DNA from 3 places in the Shewanella sp. SM71 genome. Region 2 is predicted to be linked to each of the others. Evidence: predicted binding sites of a transcription regulator. Region 2 holds the regulator's gene; each other region holds the start of a gene.
What was found. Region 2 encodes MetJ, which represses methionine synthesis genes. Its sites were predicted from a motif close to TAGACGTCTAGACGTCTA; they were not measured.
Positions count from the first base shown of each region.

Region 1: a site for MetJ is predicted at 1,216-1,233, ahead of msrA (peptide-methionine (S)-S-oxide reductase MsrA). Genes of this name have one in related genera too.
Region 3: a site for MetJ is predicted at 1,691-1,708, ahead of metK (methionine adenosyltransferase). Genes of this name have one in related genera too.

Region 1 covers NZ_JAKKRW010000012.1:132,572-135,855, forward strand. Annotated here, with positions in the region: gene pgm (phosphoglucomutase (alpha-D-glucose-1,6-bisphosphate-dependent)) at 1-607, shown strand, start outside; gene msrA (peptide-methionine (S)-S-oxide reductase MsrA) at 724-1,203, opposite strand; gene astE (succinylglutamate desuccinylase) at 1,535-2,569, shown strand; gene L5L97_RS13465 (thiamine pyrophosphate-dependent dehydrogenase E1 component subunit alpha) at 2,732-3,284, shown strand, end outside.
Region 2 covers NZ_JAKKRW010000031.1:12,350-15,633, forward strand. Annotated here, with positions in the region: gene nrfD (NrfD/PsrC family molybdoenzyme membrane anchor subunit) at 1-326, shown strand, start outside; gene L5L97_RS21795 (sulfite exporter TauE/SafE family protein) at 433-1,176, opposite strand; gene metJ (met regulon transcriptional regulator MetJ) at 1,311-1,625, opposite strand; gene metB (cystathionine gamma-synthase) at 1,838-3,001, shown strand; gene L5L97_RS21810 (bifunctional aspartate kinase/homoserine dehydrogenase II) at 3,013-3,284, shown strand, end outside.
Region 3 covers NZ_JAKKRW010000002.1:178,749-182,032, forward strand. Annotated here, with positions in the region: gene L5L97_RS03285 (hypothetical protein) at 1-341, opposite strand, end outside; gene metK (methionine adenosyltransferase) at 497-1,648, opposite strand; gene tkt (transketolase) at 2,094-3,284, shown strand, end outside.

The DNA of each region.
Region 1 (3,284 bases), on a different contig from region 2:
CATAGGTAAAACCTTAGTATCGAGTGCGCTTATCGATAAAATCTGTGCTTTCCACGGCAAAAAGTTACTCGAAGTGCCAGTGGGCTTTAAGTGGTTTGTCGACGGTTTAGCCGAAGCCACAATCGCCTTTGGCGGTGAAGAGAGTGCTGGCGCGGCATTTTTACGCCGTGATGGCAGTACATGGTGCACAGATAAAGACGGCTTCATTTTAGGGTTACTTGCCGCAGAGATCCTTGCGGTGACAGGTAAAACCCCAGGTCAACGCCATCAAGAGCTAGTAAAACAATTTGGCCAAAGTTTCTATAAGCGTATCGATAGCCCAATCAGCCTTGAAAACAAAGCCAAGTTTGCTTTGCTCAATGCCGATACTTTAAATGCCACTGTGCTTGCAGGTGAGACAATCGAAAACGTGTTAACCCATGCGCCAGGCAATAATGCGGCGATTGGCGGCATCAAAGTTACCACAGCTAATGGGTGGTTTGCGGCGCGTCCATCGGGCACTGAAGCGTTATTTAAAATCTACGGCGAAAGTTTTATCAGTGAGCAGCATTTGGCTGAGATCATCAAAGATGCGCAGGCATTAATTGATAAGGCGCTAAACGCTTAATGCAGTAGTAGGTTTAGCTAACGTCTCAAAATAAAAAACGCACTCAGATTTGAGTGCGTTTTTGTTTGTGTCTAATTCAGCTGTGAGTAGTTGATCTAATACTGATTTGACCGTATTTAGTACTCGATATGACAACTCGGTAAGTTATTCTTATCGATGTAATTTTGATGATATTCCTCAGCCACATGGAACTGTTGAAGTGGCACTATTTCAGTAACGATATGGCGTAATCCCCAACGGCCCGAGCGGGCAAAAGCTAACTTTGAGGCTTCTGCGGCCGCTTTTTGCTCACGGTCGTGGAAGAAAATGGTACTGCGATATTGAGTGCCAATATCTCCGCCTTGCATGTTCAGACTCGTTGGATTGTGGTTTTTCCAAAATACATCGAGCAAGTCTTCATAACTGACAAGGGCGGGATCGAATTCCACTTGCACCACTTCGGCATGGCCCGTTTTGCCTTTTTTGACTTCTTCATAGGTTGTCGCCGCATTATTGCCGCCCATATAGCCGCAGGTGGCATTCGATACGCCGTTCACTTGTCTAAAAAAATACTCTACGCCCCAGAAACAGCCGGCACCAAAGGTTGCTAACGCCATAATTAAATCCAATAGAAGTCTAGATGGCTAAGGATTGTGATAAAACTTGAGTGCAAAAGCAAGCCTCAAGCTGGAATATTTATCATGGGAAATTCTTAGGGAATGTCCTGAGAATTTAACAATCAGCTTAGTTGAATGTCATTCCGCTTAAAACTGGGTCCTACGGCAATAAATGTCTGAGAACAGCACTAAAAACATGTGTTAGTATTGAAGCCGTTTTTTAGGTGCGAGTGAGACTAACCGCGGTGAGAAAAATGCTTAAGAGGTTATTTACTGCCAGCACTTATGTTATTGCGCCAATACTGTTACACACCATTATAAGGAGAATTCTGTGTTACAAGCTCTGTTAGATTCAAAGGATTTTTTAGCGCTCACCTTAGCCCATCCTGAACAGTTCGATGGCGAATTTTCATTTAACTTAGGCGATCATACTCAAGTGGAAGTGTGGGATACCGGTGTTATTGTTTTCGAACCAATACAGAATGAAGGAAAAGATATTGTGCTTTCCTGCGGTGTTCACGGTAACGAGACCGCGCCCATTGAACTCTGCAATAGCTTAATTAAACAACTTCTACAGCAAAAGATCATCGCAAAGCAGTGCACTTTATTTCTCATTGGTAACCCATTAGCGATTAATAACGGCACGCGGATTATTGACGAAAACATGAATCGTCTCTTTAGTGGTGAGCATTCCAATCCACCAGGGTTAGTGAACCCTGAGCGAGTACGCGCAAAAAAACTCGAAGCCTATGTCGATCGTTTTTATACTACGGTTGCCGATGGACGTCAGCGCATCCATTATGATTTGCACACGGCGATGCGCGCCTCGAAGCATGAAAAGTTCGCTATCTATCCCTACCGTCCAGGGCGCGCCTTTAGCGGCGAGCAAATTATGTTTTTAGCCGCAAGCGGCGTCGATACAGTACTTTTCCACCACGAACCGACCACGACCTTCAGTTATTTTTCCTCTGAACGCTACGGTGCCGATGCCTTTACCATTGAGCTTGGCAAAGTGTATCCCATGGGGCAGAACGACATGACGCGTTTTATCGCGACCCATGAAATGTTCATGCGCTTGATCACCGCTAAGCCGTTGGAGCTGGATGCATTTGATGCCGATAAGGTTAACTTGTACCAAGTGTGCCGCGTCATCAATAAACATTTCGATGATTTTGAATTTACCTTCGCAACTGATGTCGAAAACTTCAGATCTTTCCCGAAGGGCTTTGTTTTAGCGCGGGAAGGTGGGCAAGAAATTAAAGTGGAACATGAGTTTGAGTCTGTCGTGTTCCCTAATGCCAAAGTGCCTATTGGCAATCGCACTGTGATTTGCCTGATCCCTGCGGTGAATGCGGACGTGCGTTAGGCTTGTAAAGCAATATATACATGCGTGGCAGGGATAACTTGTGGTTTGAGCTATGCCAATGGTTGATAGGTAGTTTACGTTAACGTAATGTTCGTCGGGCATATTCGTATAAACAGACGCATCAAAACGCTTTGATGCGTAATGAGATAACAAGAGCACAATATGAGCAAAGCAACACTCAACACTGATACAGTGCACCGTGTCGGCTTCTTGGATAAGGCATCGCTACACATTCCTATCCTTCGAATTCTACAAGCCGACGGCACCACTTATGAAACCGCGGTTTTGCCTGTGATAGATGAAACCTTAGCCACTAAAATTTACGATACCTGTGTATTCACTCGGGTACTTGATGAACGTATGCTTGGTGCCCAGCGCCAAGGGCGCATCAGCTTCTACATGACCTGTACGGGTGAAGAAGCAGCGATTGTCGGCAGTGTGGCCGCACTCGATCAAGAAGATGTGATCCTCGCGCAATATCGCGAGCATGCGGCGCTGCGTTATCGCGGCTTTACCACTGAACAGTTTATGAATCAGATGTTCAGTAACGAGAAAGATCTTGGTAAAGGTCGCCAAATGCCAATCCATTACGGCAGTGCGGCATTGCATTATCAAACGATTTCTTCACCGTTAGCCACGCAAATCCCGCAGGCGACCGGTGTGGGCTACAGCTTAAAAATGCAAGGTAAGCGCAAAGTCGCGGTTTGTTATTTTG
Region 2 (3,284 bases):
ACAAAACTTTAGTGAAGATGCACGGTTTAGAATTGCCTGTGATGGCGATTGAAATCCTGTTCCTGTTCATGTTGTTCTGCGCCTTGTACTTCAAGGGCGGCGCGGCGGCTGCGGCCTTAGCATCGTTAACTTCTGGGTTATGGGCAAGCGTGTTCTGGATAGGCGTTGTCGGTATAGGTTTTGGTATTCCATTGCTGTTTATGCTGCTACCCGCCGCGACTCGCCACACTAAGGGCGCGATGATCATGGTGGCTTGTGCGAGCTTAACGGGCGTACTCGCCTTAAGACACTTTATTGTGTACGCAGGGCAAAGCTATTTAAGCTGAGTGTAATCTAGCTTTACATATTGATAGATAAAGAAAAAGCACTGGCAATGTCAGTGCTTTTTTATTGTTTGAATCTTGAGAAGGTTTGCCAGTACAAGCAGGACGCTTATTGGGGTAATAACTCAATAACCGACTTCACCGTTAGCACTAAGGCGCTGATACTGCACAGGACTAACGTCGCCATCTTTGTCTTCTCTTTATCGACACGGCCCACTAATCGTCCTGCGACTAAGTAACCTAAAATCACTGAGGGGAGCAGCATCAACGACAGCCACAGATGTTTTAATTCTAATAAGCCAGTGATCGCTAAAATGATCAATGCAATCATGGAGCTAAAAATGAAGAAGGCCGACAGGGCAGCACGAAACTGCGAGGCATCTTTGCCTGCCAACAAAATCGCCATCGGCGGGCCACCAATCGCGGCGATATTGCCGAAGATCCCTGAAACCACGCCCGCACCGAAGAGGGTTTTCTTATTCACTGGCAGGCTGAATTTATACAGGCTGAGGATCACCGCGATAGTCACAATGGCGGCGATGGATAAACCCAGTATGGGTTGAGGCGCAAACAGTAATAAACTCGCGCCGATAAAACCGCCGGGCACGCGACCTAGGAGCGCATATTGCAAGCCATTGAATTCTAAGTGACCGCGTTCACGCACTAAGGTCAGCAGGGCGATGGAGAAACCCATAGCAATAACAGGCGCAGGTACAAGTTGTGGATCGACGATATACAGCAAAGGACTGGCGACAACCGCAAGCCCAAACCCAATCAGACTTTGGGTTAAGGCGCCCAGAAACACGACCAGCGAGGCTAAGGCGAGTGTCTGTGGATCTATCATAGAAAACATAGGATTTCCTATATCCCAAACCAACTCAAGATGGTGAAATTTAAAGTTTGAAGTCGCTTGGGTATAAACAAAAAGGGATCGTTAACGATCCCTATTGATGAGCACTGTGATATGACTTTGAAAGCGACGAGTCGCTATTCCATGTCTTCCCACTCGATTCCCATTTGATCCATCAACAACTTGGCTTCGGCGGGAATGCTGTCTGGGTTATCTTTTGACAGATCTTCATCGTTGGGCAATGGCTGGCCAGTGTAGGCGTGCAAAAATGCCTCACACAACAGCTCGCTGTTGGTGGCGTGACGCAAATTATTGACCTGACGACGAGTACGTTCGTCCGTGAGGACCTTAAGCACTTTGAGCGGAATAGACACAGTAATTTTTTTTACTTGTTCATTCTTCTTGCCATGTTCAGCATAGGGGCTGATGTATTCCCCATTCCATTCAGTCATTGACTCACCTGTTATAACGCTAAATTCGGGGCAGATTTTAAACCCTTACAAAGAACAGTCAAATTATTGCTACTATTTCTTTGTGATTGCAAACAGATTTCTTTATGTTCAGACGTCTAAACGTCTTCACGCCTATTGACGATGGCGTTGGGCTTAGGTACATTTAGACGTCCAGACATCTCTATCAGTCTACCGAATTTAGGAGTCCACCCATGGCAGAGCGTCAATTAGCCACACTGGCAGTGCGTCAGGGTATCGAAAGCGATACTCAATATGGCGCAGTTGTGCCACCGATTTATTTGTCGACTAATTACGCCTTCGATGGTCATAAAAATCCCCGCGAATTCGATTACAGTCGTTCAGGCAACCCAACGCGCTGCATTTTAGGCGAAGCATTAGCCCAATTAGAAAAGGGCGCCACTGGCATAGTGACGTGCACTGGCATGGCGGCCATCACCTTAGTGACGACTTTGCTCGGCGCCGATGACCTATTAGTTGTGCCCCATGATTGCTATGGTGGTTCCTACCGTTTATTTACCAACTTGGCGAAGAAAGGCCAGTTTAAGCTCATTGTGGTCGACCAAACCGACAGCCAAGCGTTAGCCGCCTCCATTGCGCAGAATCCTAAGATGGTGTGGCTCGAAACCCCATCGAACCCGTTATTGCGTGTGGTAGATATCGAAGCCATTGCTAAGGCGAGCCATGAGGTCGGCGCGCTGGTGGTGGTCGATAACACCTTTTTATCGCCGATATTGCAACAACCCCTATTGTTAGGCGCGGATATCGTTATCCACTCCACCACTAAATATATCAATGGCCACAGCGATGTGGTCGGCGGCGCAGTGGTCGCCAAAGACGCGCAAATCGGCGAAAGCTTACATTGGTGGTCGAACACTCTAGGCTTAACGGGGTCAGCCTTTGACAGTTATCTGACCCTGCGCGGCCTGCGTACCTTAGCGGTGCGTATTCGCGAGCATCAAGCCAATGCCCAGCGTATTATTGAGGTATTAACGCAAAGCCCTGTGGTGAGTAAAGTCTATTACCCAGGGCTTGCGGATCACCCAGGCCACGCCATTGCGGCCAAGCAACAACAGGGCTTTGGCGCTATGCTGAGTTTTGAACTAAAAGGCGGCGAGGCCGAAGTGGTGGCCTTTTTAGGTGCACTCAGCTTATTTAGCGTGGCGGAAAGTTTAGGTGGCGTCGAAAGTTTAGTGGCCGTGCCCGCAACTATGACCCACAGAGCCATGGAGCCGCAGGCGCGCTTCGAGGCTGGTATTAAGGACACCCTATTGCGTCTATCGGTGGGTATTGAAGATGCCGCCGATTTAGTTGCAGATATTCAAGCAGGATTAGCCGCCGTTGCGGCTTGTCAGTAGAGGAATAATAGATGGCACGTTGTCACTTACATAAATTTGGTGGCTCCAGTTTAGCGGATGCCGATTGTTATCGCCGAGTCGCCCATATCCTGTTAACCCACGGTCATAGTGATGATCTCGTGGTGGTCTCTGCAGCGGGTAAAAGCACGAATTTCCTGTATAAATTATTAGCGCTGCGTGATGCGGGTCAGCTATGGCAAGAAGAATTACAAGTGCTGATCAGTTACCAACAGGGATTGATTGAGCAGTTGTTGTCGAATGAACAAGCCCGAGATCTGCGTGA
Region 3 (3,284 bases), on a different contig from region 2:
TCGGATGTCAGCGCGCATATTTCTGCAACGGGAATAATTTTCCAAGTGGCGAGGTAAGCTGACTTAGAAATTTCATCGATTTCGCTGTCAGAAATCCAAGCATGCACATCATTTACTACTGCCTTTGTTTTTAACGAATTTGCCAAGTCATGATCAGTTACACACAGGCTTTCATATTGGATTTCGTAAGGTGTTTCAAAAAAGGCTTCAGGATCGGATTCAAGAAAAGCGGCGATCTCCTCTAATGTGCCGTATGTCTTTGCTGTTTCCTCTGGCTGACCTACGTTGGCTGCCCATGCACAAGATTGAAGTTGCTGTAATAAGATGGCGTTATCGGTCATGGGGTCAGTGCACTCTAATGGTCTGTGTATATGCTGCTTTTTATCTTGCCATATTTGTCTTAGCACTATTAATCTAACTAAATGTCAGACATAAAAAAACCGCTGGGTAGCGGTTTTTTATGGGTCTTAAGTGTAAAAATTGAAATGAATTAAGACTATAGACCCGCGTCAGCGCGCAATATTTCGGCTTTATCAGTCGCTTCCCATGGGAATTCGCTGCGACCAAAGTGGCCATAAGCGGCGGTCGCTTGATAAATTGGACGTGCTAAATCTAGCATGGCCGTTAAACCGTACGGGCGCAGTTCAAAGTGTTGACGTACTAACTTGATCAGCACTTCTTCAGATACTTTACCGGTACCGAAGGTCTCGATGCTGATAGAGGTCGGCTCTGCCACACCAATAGCGTAAGACACTTGGATTTCACAGCGATCAGCAAGACCTGCTGCAACTATGTTTTTTGCCACATAACGGGCAGCGTATGCTGCGCTACGGTCCACTTTTGATGGATCTTTACCAGAGAATGCGCCACCACCATGACGGGCCATGCCGCCGTAAGTGTCAACGATGATCTTACGACCCGTTAAGCCGCAATCGCCTACTGGACCACCGATAACAAAACGGCCAGTTGGGTTGATAAAGAACTTAGTGTCTTTGTTTAGCCATTGAGCCGGTAATACTGGCTTGATGATGGTTTCCATCACGCCTTCAATTAAGTCGGCTTGTGAAACGTCATCTCTGTGCTGAGTCGATAACACAACTGCATCGATACCGACAATTTTGCCATCATCATAGGCAAAAGTGACTTGGCTTTTCGCATCTGGGCGTAACCAAGGTAGCGTGCCATTTTTACGCACTTCAGACTGACGTTTCACTAATGCGTGAGCATAGGTGATAGGTGCAGGCATCAGAATGTCGGTTTCGTTGTTGGCATAGCCAAACATTAACCCTTGATCGCCAGCACCTTGCTCTGCAGGGTCTGCGCGGTCTACACCTTGATTGATGTCGGGTGATTGCTTACCAATGGCGTTTAATACTGCGCACGAGTCTGCATCAAACCCCATATCTGAATGGGTATAACCAATTTCACGCACCGTTTTACGGGTGATTTCTTCAATATCAACCCAGGCAGAGGTAGTGACTTCACCACCCACTAATACCATGCCGGTTTTGACATAAGTTTCACACGCTACGCGTGCTTTTGGATCTTGAGCCAGAATTGCATCTAGCACAGCATCAGAAATCTGATCTGCAATCTTATCGGGATGACCTTCTGAGACCGACTCAGAAGTAAACAAGTGCTTTGCCATAGTAGGAAAATCTCGTCGTTAGCATTCAAACGTGTAGAAGCATCTACATCTAGACGGCTATTTTAGTTTAAATCCGATTGCCGATCACCCCCGATAATAAAAAATCCTCTCAGATTGTGACCTGAAAACGACTACGCTCCGTCATAAATAGATTATTTTACTTATATTTCATAGCATTAAGTTTACTATGTTTTTGAGAAATTTATTTCTCCATTACAAGTGATCCTTGCTATGCCCTCTCAAGTAAACGCTAGCAAAGTGACTAGCTTATTTCTGCGACTTATATACTCAAGCTACCTGAATCCTGCATCTTCAGGTTGTTTGGGTACATATTCGGCCATCTTTTGCTGAGTGAATGGCAATTTTAGTTTGCGTCACACTGGCATGTAGGGGAAAATATGCATCCAAATTGCCCGCTAGACCCCACAAACAAGCAGGAGAGAGCATGTCTTCCCGTAAAGTACTCGCAAACGCAATCCGTGCGTTAAGTATGGATGCAGTTCAAAAAGCAAATTCAGGCCATCCCGGCGCCCCAATGGGTATGGCAGATATTGCTGAAGTGCTGTGGAATGATTTCCTTAAGCACAACCCGAACAATCCGAAATGGGTAGATAGAGATCGTTTTATCCTCTCTAACGGTCACGGTTCAATGCTGATTTACTCTTTACTTCACCTGACTGGTTATGAATTACCAATTGAAGAGCTAAAACAGTTCCGTCAATTGCATTCAAAAACCCCGGGTCACCCAGAATACGGTTACACCCCTGGTGTTGAAACCACAACGGGTCCACTCGGCGCGGGCATCAGCAATGCTGTCGGTATGGCGATTGCTGAAAAAACCTTAGCGGCACAGTTTAACCGTGATGGTCACGATATCGTTGATCACTACACTTACTGCTTCGTCGGCGACGGCTGTTTGATGGAAGGTATTTCCCACGAAGCCTGTTCATTAGCCGGTACTTTAGGTCTAGGCAAACTGGTCGCATTTTGGGATGACAACGGTATTTCTATCGATGGCCATGTTGAAGGCTGGTTTACCGATGATACGCCAAAGCGTTTTGAAGCTTACGGCTGGCATGTGATTGCCGGTGTTGACGGTCACGATAGTGCGGCAATCCGTGCTGCTATCGAAGCGGCGAAAGCAGTTACTGATAAACCAACCATGATTTGCTGCAAAACCATTATCGGTTTTGGTTCACCCAACAAATCTGGCAGCCACGATTGCCACGGCGCGCCATTAGGCGATGCGGAAATTGCAGCAGCCCGCGAATTCCTTGGCTGGCCATACGCACCATTTGAAATCCCTGCTGACGTTTATGCGGGTTGGGATGCCAAAGAAGCCGGTGCGGCCCGTGAAGCGGCATGGAACGAGAAGTTTGCGGCTTATAGCGCAGCTTACCCAGAACTGGCTGCTGAATACGAGCGCCGCGTACTGAAAGGTGAATTACCTGCTGATTTCGAAGAAAAAGCGCAGGCATTCGTGCAAGCATCACAGGACAAAGCCGAAGGTATTGCGAGCCGTAAAGCTTCACAAAATGCCATCGGTGCTTTCGGTGCCATGTTACCTGAACTGTTAGGCGGCTCTGCTGACTTAGCGGGTTCTAACCTGACACTGTGGTCTGGCTCTAAAGGTATT